Regions from separate parts of the Tenacibaculum sp. SDUM215027 genome, predicted to be linked through region 1. Evidence: riboswitches for the same ligand, from Rfam matches in the RefSeq annotation. Region 1 holds a riboswitch; each other region holds the start of a gene.
The links. A riboswitch is a leader RNA that binds a small molecule or an ion and turns the genes downstream of it on or off. The one in region 1 is predicted to bind cobalamin.
Positions count from the first base shown of each region.

Region 2: linked by a shared signal. The riboswitch ahead of ACQYZ7_RS09770 (hypothetical protein) and the one ahead of metE (5-methyltetrahydropteroyltriglutamate--homocysteine S-methyltransferase) in region 1 are both predicted to bind cobalamin.
Region 3: linked by a shared signal. The riboswitch ahead of ACQYZ7_RS11565 (TonB-dependent receptor domain-containing protein) and the one ahead of metE (5-methyltetrahydropteroyltriglutamate--homocysteine S-methyltransferase) in region 1 are both predicted to bind cobalamin.

Region 1 is NZ_JBNXUE010000001.1:1,183,492-1,186,753, reverse strand. It holds gene ACQYZ7_RS05615 (NAD(P)/FAD-dependent oxidoreductase) at 1-251, shown strand, start outside; gene ACQYZ7_RS05610 (DJ-1/PfpI family protein) at 258-1,013, shown strand; cobalamin riboswitch at 1,123-1,309, shown strand; gene metE (5-methyltetrahydropteroyltriglutamate--homocysteine S-methyltransferase) at 1,499-3,262, shown strand, end outside.
Region 2 is NZ_JBNXUE010000003.1:329,557-332,818, reverse strand. It holds gene asnB (asparagine synthase B) at 1-688, opposite strand, end outside; cobalamin riboswitch at 941-1,135, shown strand; gene ACQYZ7_RS09770 (hypothetical protein) at 1,284-2,309, shown strand; gene ACQYZ7_RS09765 (anthranilate synthase component I family protein) at 2,524-3,262, shown strand, end outside.
Region 3 is NZ_JBNXUE010000004.1:327,755-331,016, reverse strand. It holds gene ACQYZ7_RS11575 (bifunctional adenosylcobinamide kinase/adenosylcobinamide-phosphate guanylyltransferase) at 1-52, opposite strand, end outside; gene ACQYZ7_RS11570 (ABC transporter substrate-binding protein) at 154-1,092, shown strand; cobalamin riboswitch at 1,102-1,296, shown strand; gene ACQYZ7_RS11565 (TonB-dependent receptor domain-containing protein) at 1,328-3,199, shown strand; gene ACQYZ7_RS11560 (YncE family protein) at 3,203-3,262, shown strand, end outside.

The sequences.
Region 1 (3,262 bases):
AAGCTTTTCAATACACTGATAAAGGTTCTCTGGCTATTATTGGAAGAAACAAAGCTGTACTTGACTTCCCTGGACAGAAACAATCTTTAAAAGGTTTTATTGCTTGGCTAATTTGGATTTTTGTACACATTATGGGGCTTGTAAACTTTAAAAACAAAGTAAGAACTCTATACAACTGGTTGGGATACTACATATATAAAGACCAATATTTTAGAATGATTATTAAACCTACAGAAAGAAATAAAAAATAAAAAAACATGAAAAAAGTTAGCTTTATAACAATGCTGGTATTTGTAATTATTGCTATCAGCTGTAATTCTAAGAAATCGAAATCCAACGAAAAAACTGAAAAAGTTGAACAAGTTATATCTCCATCTGATACACTTACTAAACATCTAAAACCTTTTAATCCTGAATTACCAACTATAGGACTTTTAATGTTTAATGGTGTTTTACAAGGAGAAGTTATTGCAACGTCAGATGTATTTGGAAAAGTAGACAAAGATGGTAAACAACTTTTTAATGTAGTAGCTATCGCTGAAACAACAAAACCAATTACCACCGAAGAAGGAATGCATTTTGTTCCTGACTATACTTTTGATAATTGCCCTAAATTAACAGCTTTATTTGTACCAAGTGCTTATGATATGTATGCACAAGTACATAATGATAAAATTGTAGATTTTATAAAAACAAAAAACCAAGAAACTCAATACACTGTTAGTAATTGTGCTGGTGCCAATTTAATTGGTAAATCAGGTATCGCTGATGGTCATAAAATTGTAACATGGATTGGTGGTGGTGTGCAATTGCAAAAGGATTATCCTAATTTAAAAGTGCAAAATGACAGCTTGGTAACTTTTGTTAAAGATGGTAAGTTTTTATCTTCAAACGGAAATTTAGCTAGTTATATCTCAGCTTTAGAACTACTCGAAATCATGACAAATACTGAACATAGAAAATTTGTTGAAAGCTACTTATATCTAGATCAACTTAAAAACTGGGAAAAATAACAAAATTTAAAATCTTGTTAAAACTCAAGAAGCATCAGTATACTGATGCTTTTTTTATTACCTGTTCTAAAAAAATAATACATACATTTACCCCGATAAGTTCTTTACATACTTCATCAACCGGAAAGGTTTTACTTAGCTGTAGATTAATAGGGAATCGTGTGCAAATCACGAGCTGTCGCGCAACTGTAAGTAACACACCAAAGGTTTTTATCCTAGAGTATCCACTGCCAAAAGCGGGAAGGATGATAAAAACTGTTATAAGTCAGGAGACCTGCCTATTCGGATATTGACAATGCTTTCGCGATTTGAAGCTTTTGGGTCATACCGATGATATATTTTTAACGCACACTTTCTCTTATGAAATGCTGTGCTTTTTTGGTATGTCATTATTTTTTTCCTCAACCATCACATTGTTTTTTAGCATTGCGAAGCATCTAAAAGAACTTTTAAAATTAATGTTTAATTATAAAAGTTAAAAAGAAATGCAAACGCACATTCTTGGCTATCCGCGTATTGGTAGCAACAGAGAACTCAAAAAAGCCTGCGAGCAATATTGGTCGGGCAAAACTAGTTTACAGGAACTTCTTGAAACAGGAAGAAACATCTGTCAACAAAACTGGAAAACACAACAAGAAGCAGGAATAGACCTTATTCCTTGTAATGATTTTTCTTATTACGATCAGGTGTTAGATATGACACTTAGTGTTGGTGCTATTCCTAAACGTTACAACGAAGTAGCTTTAAAAACTTCAAACTCTGAGCTTGATCTTTATTTTGCCATGGCAAGAGGATATCAAAAAGATGAACTTGATATTACTGCTATGGAAATGACTAAGTGGTTTGATACTAATTACCATTACATTGTTCCTGAGTTTCATAAAAATCAGGAGTTTAAACTATTCTCTAATAAAATTGTTAATGAATTTGTTGGAGCTAAACAATTAGGAATTAATGCTAAACCTGTAATTATTGGTCTGGTTAGCTACCTTCTTTTAGGTAAAGAAAAAGAAGAAGGTTTTGATAAGTTAGATTTAGCCTCAAAGTTACTTCCTGTTTATATTGAAATACTTCAAGAACTTCAAGCCCAGGGTGCAGAATGTATTCAATTTGATGAACCATTTTTAGCATTAGATTTAAGCGAAAAAGCCAAAGAGACCTATCAATTTATCTATAATGAGATTAGAAAAAAGTTTCCAAAACTAAAGTTTATGGTAGCTACATATTTTGAAGGTCTAAAAGACAATATTTCATTAGCTAACACACTACCTATCGACACATTACACATCGACTTAGTTCGTTGTGAAGACCAACTAGACGATGTATTAGACACTCTTCCTGAGAATAAATCTCTATCATTAGGTATTGTAGATGGAAGAAACATTTGGAAGAATGACTTTGAAAAATCGTTACAACTTATTCAAAAAGCGACCAATAAATTAGGTTCTGATAGAATCTTTATTGCTTCTTCTTGTTCCTTGTTACACTCTCCTTGCGATTTAGAGTTAGAAACATCTCTAGATAATGATATAAAACAATGGCTTGCTTTCGCTAAGCAAAAACTTACAGAAGTAAGTTTATTAAAAAAACTATCTGAAAACACCACTAACAAAACTGTTTTAAATGCTTTTGAAGAAAACAAAAAAGCTATTGCTAGCAGAAAATCTTCTTCTTTAATTCACCACAATGATGTAAAACAACGTGTTGATGCCATTACTGAAGTAGATTCTCAAAGAAAAAATGCCTTTTCTATTCGTAAAAAAGCACAAGAAAAAGTATTGAGTTTACCATTATTTCCTACTACAACCATTGGTTCATTCCCTCAAACTAAAGAAGTAAGAAGCTGGAGAGCTCAATTTAAAAAAGGCACCTTAAATAGTGAGGAATATAAATATTTGCTAAAAAAAGAAACTCAAAAAACCATTCAATGGCAAGAAAAAATAGGGCTAGATGTTTTGGTTCATGGTGAATATGAGCGAAATGATATGGTAGAGTATTTTGGTGAACAACTTGCTGGAGTAACTTTTACAAAAAAAGGTTGGGTTCAAAGTTATGGTAGCCGCTGTGTAAAACCTCCTATTATTTACGGTGATGTTTATCGACCTCATCCAATGACTGTTTACTGGTCACAATATGCTCAATCTTTGACTGATAATTGGGTTAAAGGAATGCTAACAGGACCTGTTACTATTTTACAATGGTCTTTTGTACGCGATGATCAACCTCGTTCAACTACCTGTAAACAAATT
Region 2 (3,262 bases), on a different contig from region 1:
CGTAAGGAACATCACTCATTAATTGGCGATGTACAGCAGCTTCTAAAGCATCACGAACTTCATGAATAGAAGTTTGGTTGTCTTTTATAGCTTCGTATTCCATCCAATCACGAGAATACCATTTTTGTAAACCATCTTCACGGGTATAGTAATGACCCGGAGGAAAAACCTCAATTTTGTTACAATAACCTTCCAGAGCTTTTAATTCAGAAGCTACATAGAAAGTACCGTGTTTATCCCATCCCATATATAAAGGAATAATTCCCATATGATCACGAGCTATTAAATATTCATCGGTAATAGAATCATACACAGTAAAGCCAAAAATTCCGTTTAAATCATCTAAAAACTCAATACCTTTTTCTTTGTATAAGGCTAAGATTACCTCACAGTCAGATTTTGTTAAGAATTCATGTTGCTCTTTGAGTTGCTTTCTTATCTCTTTGTGATTGTATATTTCTCCATTAGCAGCTAACACAAATCTACGATCATGGCTAAATAGGGGTTGTTGTCCAGAAGCAGGATCAACAATTGCTAGTCGCTCATGTGCCATAATTACTTTCTCATCACTATAAATTCCGCTCCAATCTGGACCTCTATGGCGAACCTTTTTAGCCATTTCTAATAATTGAGGTCTTAATTTATCTGACGGTTGCTTTAAATCAAACGCACATACAATTCCACACATAACTTTTATTTTTGTTGTTTATTACAATGCAAATAACTGAATGATGTTTTTATTTTTAAATAATTTTATTATTATTGGTTATAAATTATAACTTTATACTCTATAAAAAAGCTTTTTTAAAACTTTAAATTGAATTTTAAGCTATTGTTATTTTACTTTTTAATTTATTCTCATAATAATTATAAAGTTGGTTTTCATGCGGAAAGGAGGAACTGGAATTTTAACAGTAAAATTGGTGTTTCTTTCCTGAGACTAAAATATATTTGTCGCGGTTTTTCTTTGAAGAAAAGAAAATTAAAAGGGAATTAGGTGAAAGTCCTAAACTGTACCCGCAACTGTAAGCTTTGTCTATATAATAGATACTTGTTATTTCTTACACCACTGTTTTTTACGGGAAGGTAGTAACAAGATGTTAGTCAGGAGATCTGCCAAATTTAATTTGTTGTTTTTCTTTCGGGAATAAAAGAAGTAGCAATGTGTACACATAAACATTTTATGTTTTGAAGAATGTTTATCAGTGTTTTTTAGTTTCAGAAATTTCAAATTAATTATAAAAATGATACGTATATACAGTATTACATTGCTATGTCTTATTATGACATTTTTTTCTTGTTCAAGTGATTCAATAAAACAGGAACCAATTCCGATTTATAATAATTCTTTTATATTGAGTTATGAAGGAGAAAAAACAACAATAGGGCACCTAGATGAAGGTCAGGTTTTTACCCCAAATGTATATGAGTCGCTAAACAAAAACACTATTTCTTTTTCAGGTTATGAAAACAAATTGTTTGCAATATCACAGACAGGGCCTGATTTTGTTACAAAATTCGATTTACAAAGCTTAGTTGTAGAGAAAACAGTAGCTACTTCTCAGGTCGCAGATCCATCGTATTTAACAATGTATTCTGAAACAGAGGGATTAATGGTTTCAACAGATGGAAGAGGAAGAGATAAAAGATATAACCTATCATTATTTAATATAAATGAAGGAATAAAAGATAAAATGGAAGGAATATCAGATAAGGTTTTATTTTCTAAATCAGGACTTTTAGTAGAAGGAGAAAGCGTATTGATTGCTGATGGTAAAGAGTTGAAGGTTTTGAATATTAAGGATAAGTCATTAAAAACAGTAGTAACTTTTGAAGATGTTATTTCAGGAATTCTAAAAGATAAAAACAATAAAATTTGGGTTGGAACAGAAAAGAGAGTGGGAGAAGCAGCATTCGTAAGTCTTGGTAGAAATTATTCTGTTAATGAAACTATAACATTAGAGGGTATGAATCTTTATAAAACAAGTATGCTTACTATGAGCTTATCAAGTAATTATATTTATTGGTTAGAGGTAGCTACAGGAGCAGTTCACCGTTTTAATACTGTAAGTAAAGAAGCAGAAGAGTTTGTAAACCCAATGACAGAAGGGGTAATGCTTACAACTGTTATCAAAGAACATCCGACGACAGGACAAGTGTATGTTTTGGGAGCAGAAGATTTTTTTGATACAGATAAAAGTGTGCTAGTTATTTATAACGAAGATAAAACTGTTTTTAAAACAGTAAAGGGAATAGGGAGTTCACCAATAGATATTTTCTTCTCTAAAGAAAATTTTTCTATTAATTAAGTTGCTGTTTATTGATTTATAAATTTTTAATCTAAAAAAGTTTGTAAAATCAAAATCACTTTATACATTTGTAGCATAATGATAAAACAACAATTAAATAACTGGTGGTGGAAAACTCGTAACTTACGTTAGTGAGACCATCTTGTTATATCTATAATACAACGAAAAGGCTTATCTCATGATAAGCCTTTTTTGTTTTTACATATTAAATGAAATGAAAAAAATTACCTTTAAAACAAGAGCAAAAAAACAACTGGCAGATATGGTTACGCCAGTTAGTTTGTACTTAAAAACAAGAGATAAGTATGCAAATAGTTTGCTGTTAGAAAGTTCAGACTATCACAGTAAAGAAAATAGTTATTCATTTTTATGTATAGAACCGTTGGTTACAATTAAAGCTGAAAATGATGAGTTAGTACTGTCTTATCAAAAGGAAGAATTAGAAAGAGGACCTATTCAAAAAGATTTCTATAAAAAATTTGATACATATAGTGATGTTATTTCAGTAGACTGTTCAGAAGAAATAAAATCATTTAACGGATTGTATGGGTATACCACTTTCGATGCTGTACAATACTTTGAAACTATTCAATTAAAATCAAAGAAAGCTCCGTCAGCAATTCCAATATTACAGTATAGTTTTTTTAGATTTATCGTTGCTATTAATCATTTTAAAAATGAAATGATTTTGATAGAAAACATTCCTGAAGGTGAGGAGTCTCGATTATCAGAAATTGAAAACTTGGTAAATTCTCAATCCTTTGCTAAATATGACTTTGCTTTTCAAGGAGAAGAAACTTCAAATATTACCGACGAAGAGTTTAAAGGAAGTGTAACAAAAGCAAAAGAACACTGTAAAAGAGGAGATGTTTTTCAGTTGGTATTATCACGTCAATTTCAACAAAAATTTAAAGGAGATGAATTTAATGTGTATAGAGCTTTGCGCTCTATAA
Region 3 (3,262 bases), on a different contig from region 1:
GAGCATAGCTACTTTTACCTGAACGTTCACCTCCTGAGATATAATGTATCATGAAATCGTATTTTATGTTGACACAAAGATTGGAAAGATTTTTAATAAAAAGCAAATTAAAATAGATAACTGTTTATTTTTGCTGAACTAAAACAATGAATTATGACAGTATCTTCTTTTATGCCAGCAGTAACTCAAATGATTTATGATATGGGCTTACAAGATTATTTAAACGGAATTACTTTTGAATGTCCTGAAGTAGCTTTACAAGAAAAAGAGGTCGCTGTTCGATATAAGCTAGAAGGAAAAGTCTTAACAAGTAAAGAAATAACAGCTATTTTTTCAAAAACAAAGGCAGAAGGGAAAACTTTATACTATGTTGACGAGCCTGTTTTGGAAAGTATAGCACCCGATATTGTTTTTACACAAGATGTTTGTGATGTTTGCCAGATAGACACAGAATCTGTGGCAAAATCAGCGTATAAATTACCGAAGATTCCAGAGTTAATTTCTATAACACCAAACTCTTTAGAAGACGTTTTTGATAATGCATTAACCATTGCAAAAGCGATGAAAAAAGAAAAGGTAGGAGAGAAGTATGTGAATGGATTGAAAAAGCGTGTTTATGATATTGTTGATGTGCAACGTGAACATAAAATCCAGTCGAAAAGTGTGATGTTATTAGAGTGGATTGATCCGTTATTTAATTGCGGACACTGGATTCCTCATCAGATAGGATATGCTGGAGGTATTGATTTATTGTCACATCCATCAGGAGATAGTATTGTAATTTCTTGGGATAAAATCGTAAAATACGATCCTGAGGTGTTAATTATTGCTCCTTGTGGATACGGAATTGACAGAACTCTTGAAGATATGAAGTTTTTAGAAGAAAGAGAAGAATGGAAGTCTTTAAGAGCTGTAAAAAACGAACAAGTTTATATTGCTGACTTTGCTATGTTTACACAATCGTCTGCAGGGACTTTAGTAGAAGGAGTGGAATGTTTAGCTAAAATGATTCATCCAGATTATTATACACTACCAGAGAACTTAAAAACAAAATTCGCAAATTATCATGACTTGATGGTTGCTAATTTATAAGAATACTATACATTTGCCGTGATTTTTGGTTTTTCTTTAATCATCTATTAAAGAGAATTAAAAGGGAATTCGGTGCAAAACCGAAGCTGTTCCCGCAACTGTAAGCTATTAAGCTTGTAACAATCACTCTTACCACTGTTTTTTAAATGGGAAGGTATGTTACAAGATGCAAGCCAGGAGACCTGCCAATTATTATAATTTAATTAAAACTTTCGGGATAAAAGTTTGGTAGAATATGGCTAAAAAAGTAATTACATTTTTTTCTTTTTTTTATGTGGTTGTTCTGGTAGGGCAAAACGATACAATTTCTTATCGATTGGATGAAGTATTCATCGACGCTACAAAAAAATTAAAAGAAAACTCTATAGGTCAACATGTGGTTAGTCTTTCAGATTCTGTGTTGACACGAAATATTGAGTCTTTTACTGATTTAATAAGATATAATTCATCAATTTATTTAAAGGAGTACGGAAAAGGAGGAACAAGTTCTGTAAGCTTTAGAGGCACAAGTGCTTCCAATACAGCTGTTGTATGGAATGGAATAAATATTAACTCTATAAACAATGGACAAACAGGCTTTAATTCTTTAACAGTAAGTCTAAATGACGCTATTGATGTAAGAAAAGGAGGAGGAAGTATAGAATATGGTTCAGGTGCAATAGGAGGGACTGTGCATTTAAATGATGTTTTAAATTACACAGAAGAGTTTAATGTAAAAAATCAATTTGTATTAACAGGAGGAAGTTACAATACATTCAATTCAATTTTTAAGTCAAAAATCTCCAATTCAAAGTATAGTATAGGTGTGGGAGTTTCTAGAAATTCTTCAGAAAACGATTTTGAATTATTCGATTCTGAATACAAAAATACCAATGGAGCTTATGAAAACTATGGAATTAACTTAGGTTTTGGGCATAAGCTTAACAATCAATCTGAATTAAAATTTTATAGCACAAGCTTTTCTGGAGAACGTCTTTTCTCAGGAACATTGCCTAACCCGACATCAGCAAGAGAAAAATATATTGATTCTAATCAAAGAAATTTACTGGTATATGGTATAGAAAAAGGGAAGATAAGACAAGAAATCAAATTAGCATATCTAACACAGAAATATCAATATTTCTCTAATAAGCTTTCTGAAAACTTCAACTACGGAAAATCGAGAAGATTTATAATGTCCTATAACATAAATTATAAACTTCCAAAAATTAAAGCAGATATATCTTCTTATTCAGAGTATGAATCTACTTTTGGTAGTACTGACGTTATCAAAGAAAAAAATAGAAGACAGTTTTCTCAGTACTTTGTTTATAGACAAGATATACATAAAAATGTTTCCTTTAATGTTAAGTTAAGGAAAGATTTTAATTCAGATTATAAGGTTCCGTTAGTTTATGCTGCAGGAATAAAAGTAACTCCTATTTCAAAATGGTATGTAAGAGTCAACGGATCGAAAAACTATAGAGTACCAACATATAACGATTTATTTTGGCCAGGTCAAGGAAATGAAAATTTGATTCCAGAAACTTCTGTTCAGGGAGAAGTAGGATTAGGGTATTCAAGTAAAGGTTTAAACTTTGATCTAGGAGCTTATTTAATTAATACAGAAGACAAGATAGTCTGGACACCTTCTGGTGATTCAAGCAGACCTGGGGTTTGGGTTCCCATCAATTTAAATGAAACTCAGAATAAAGGTATAGAAGCTAGTTTAAGTTATGAAGTTGTTTTTGGAGAGTATAGATTTAATATATCCTCTAACTATTCTTATGCTTTAGCTAAAGATAGTGAAACAGATAAGTATTTAACTTTTGTGCCTAAACATTTATTGAATAGTAACTTATCGATAAGTCGTAAAAAAGTTAACCTATTTACTCAGTCACTTTATAATGGAGAAGTATATACGACCGAAGATAACTCTAATGATTTTATAGTTCCTAATTTTTTTATAGTTAATGTAGGAGCAGAATATAAGGTATACCAAAAGAAACGAAATCAGCTGTTATTAGGAGTCAAAGTAAATAATCTATTAGGAGAAAAATACATGGTTATGCCAAGGAGGCCTATGCCACAAAGAAATTTTAACATAAATATCAATTATAAATTTTAACAAATGAAAATAACTAAACTATTAGGAGTATTATTCTTAGGGAGTATTCTTTTTACATCATGT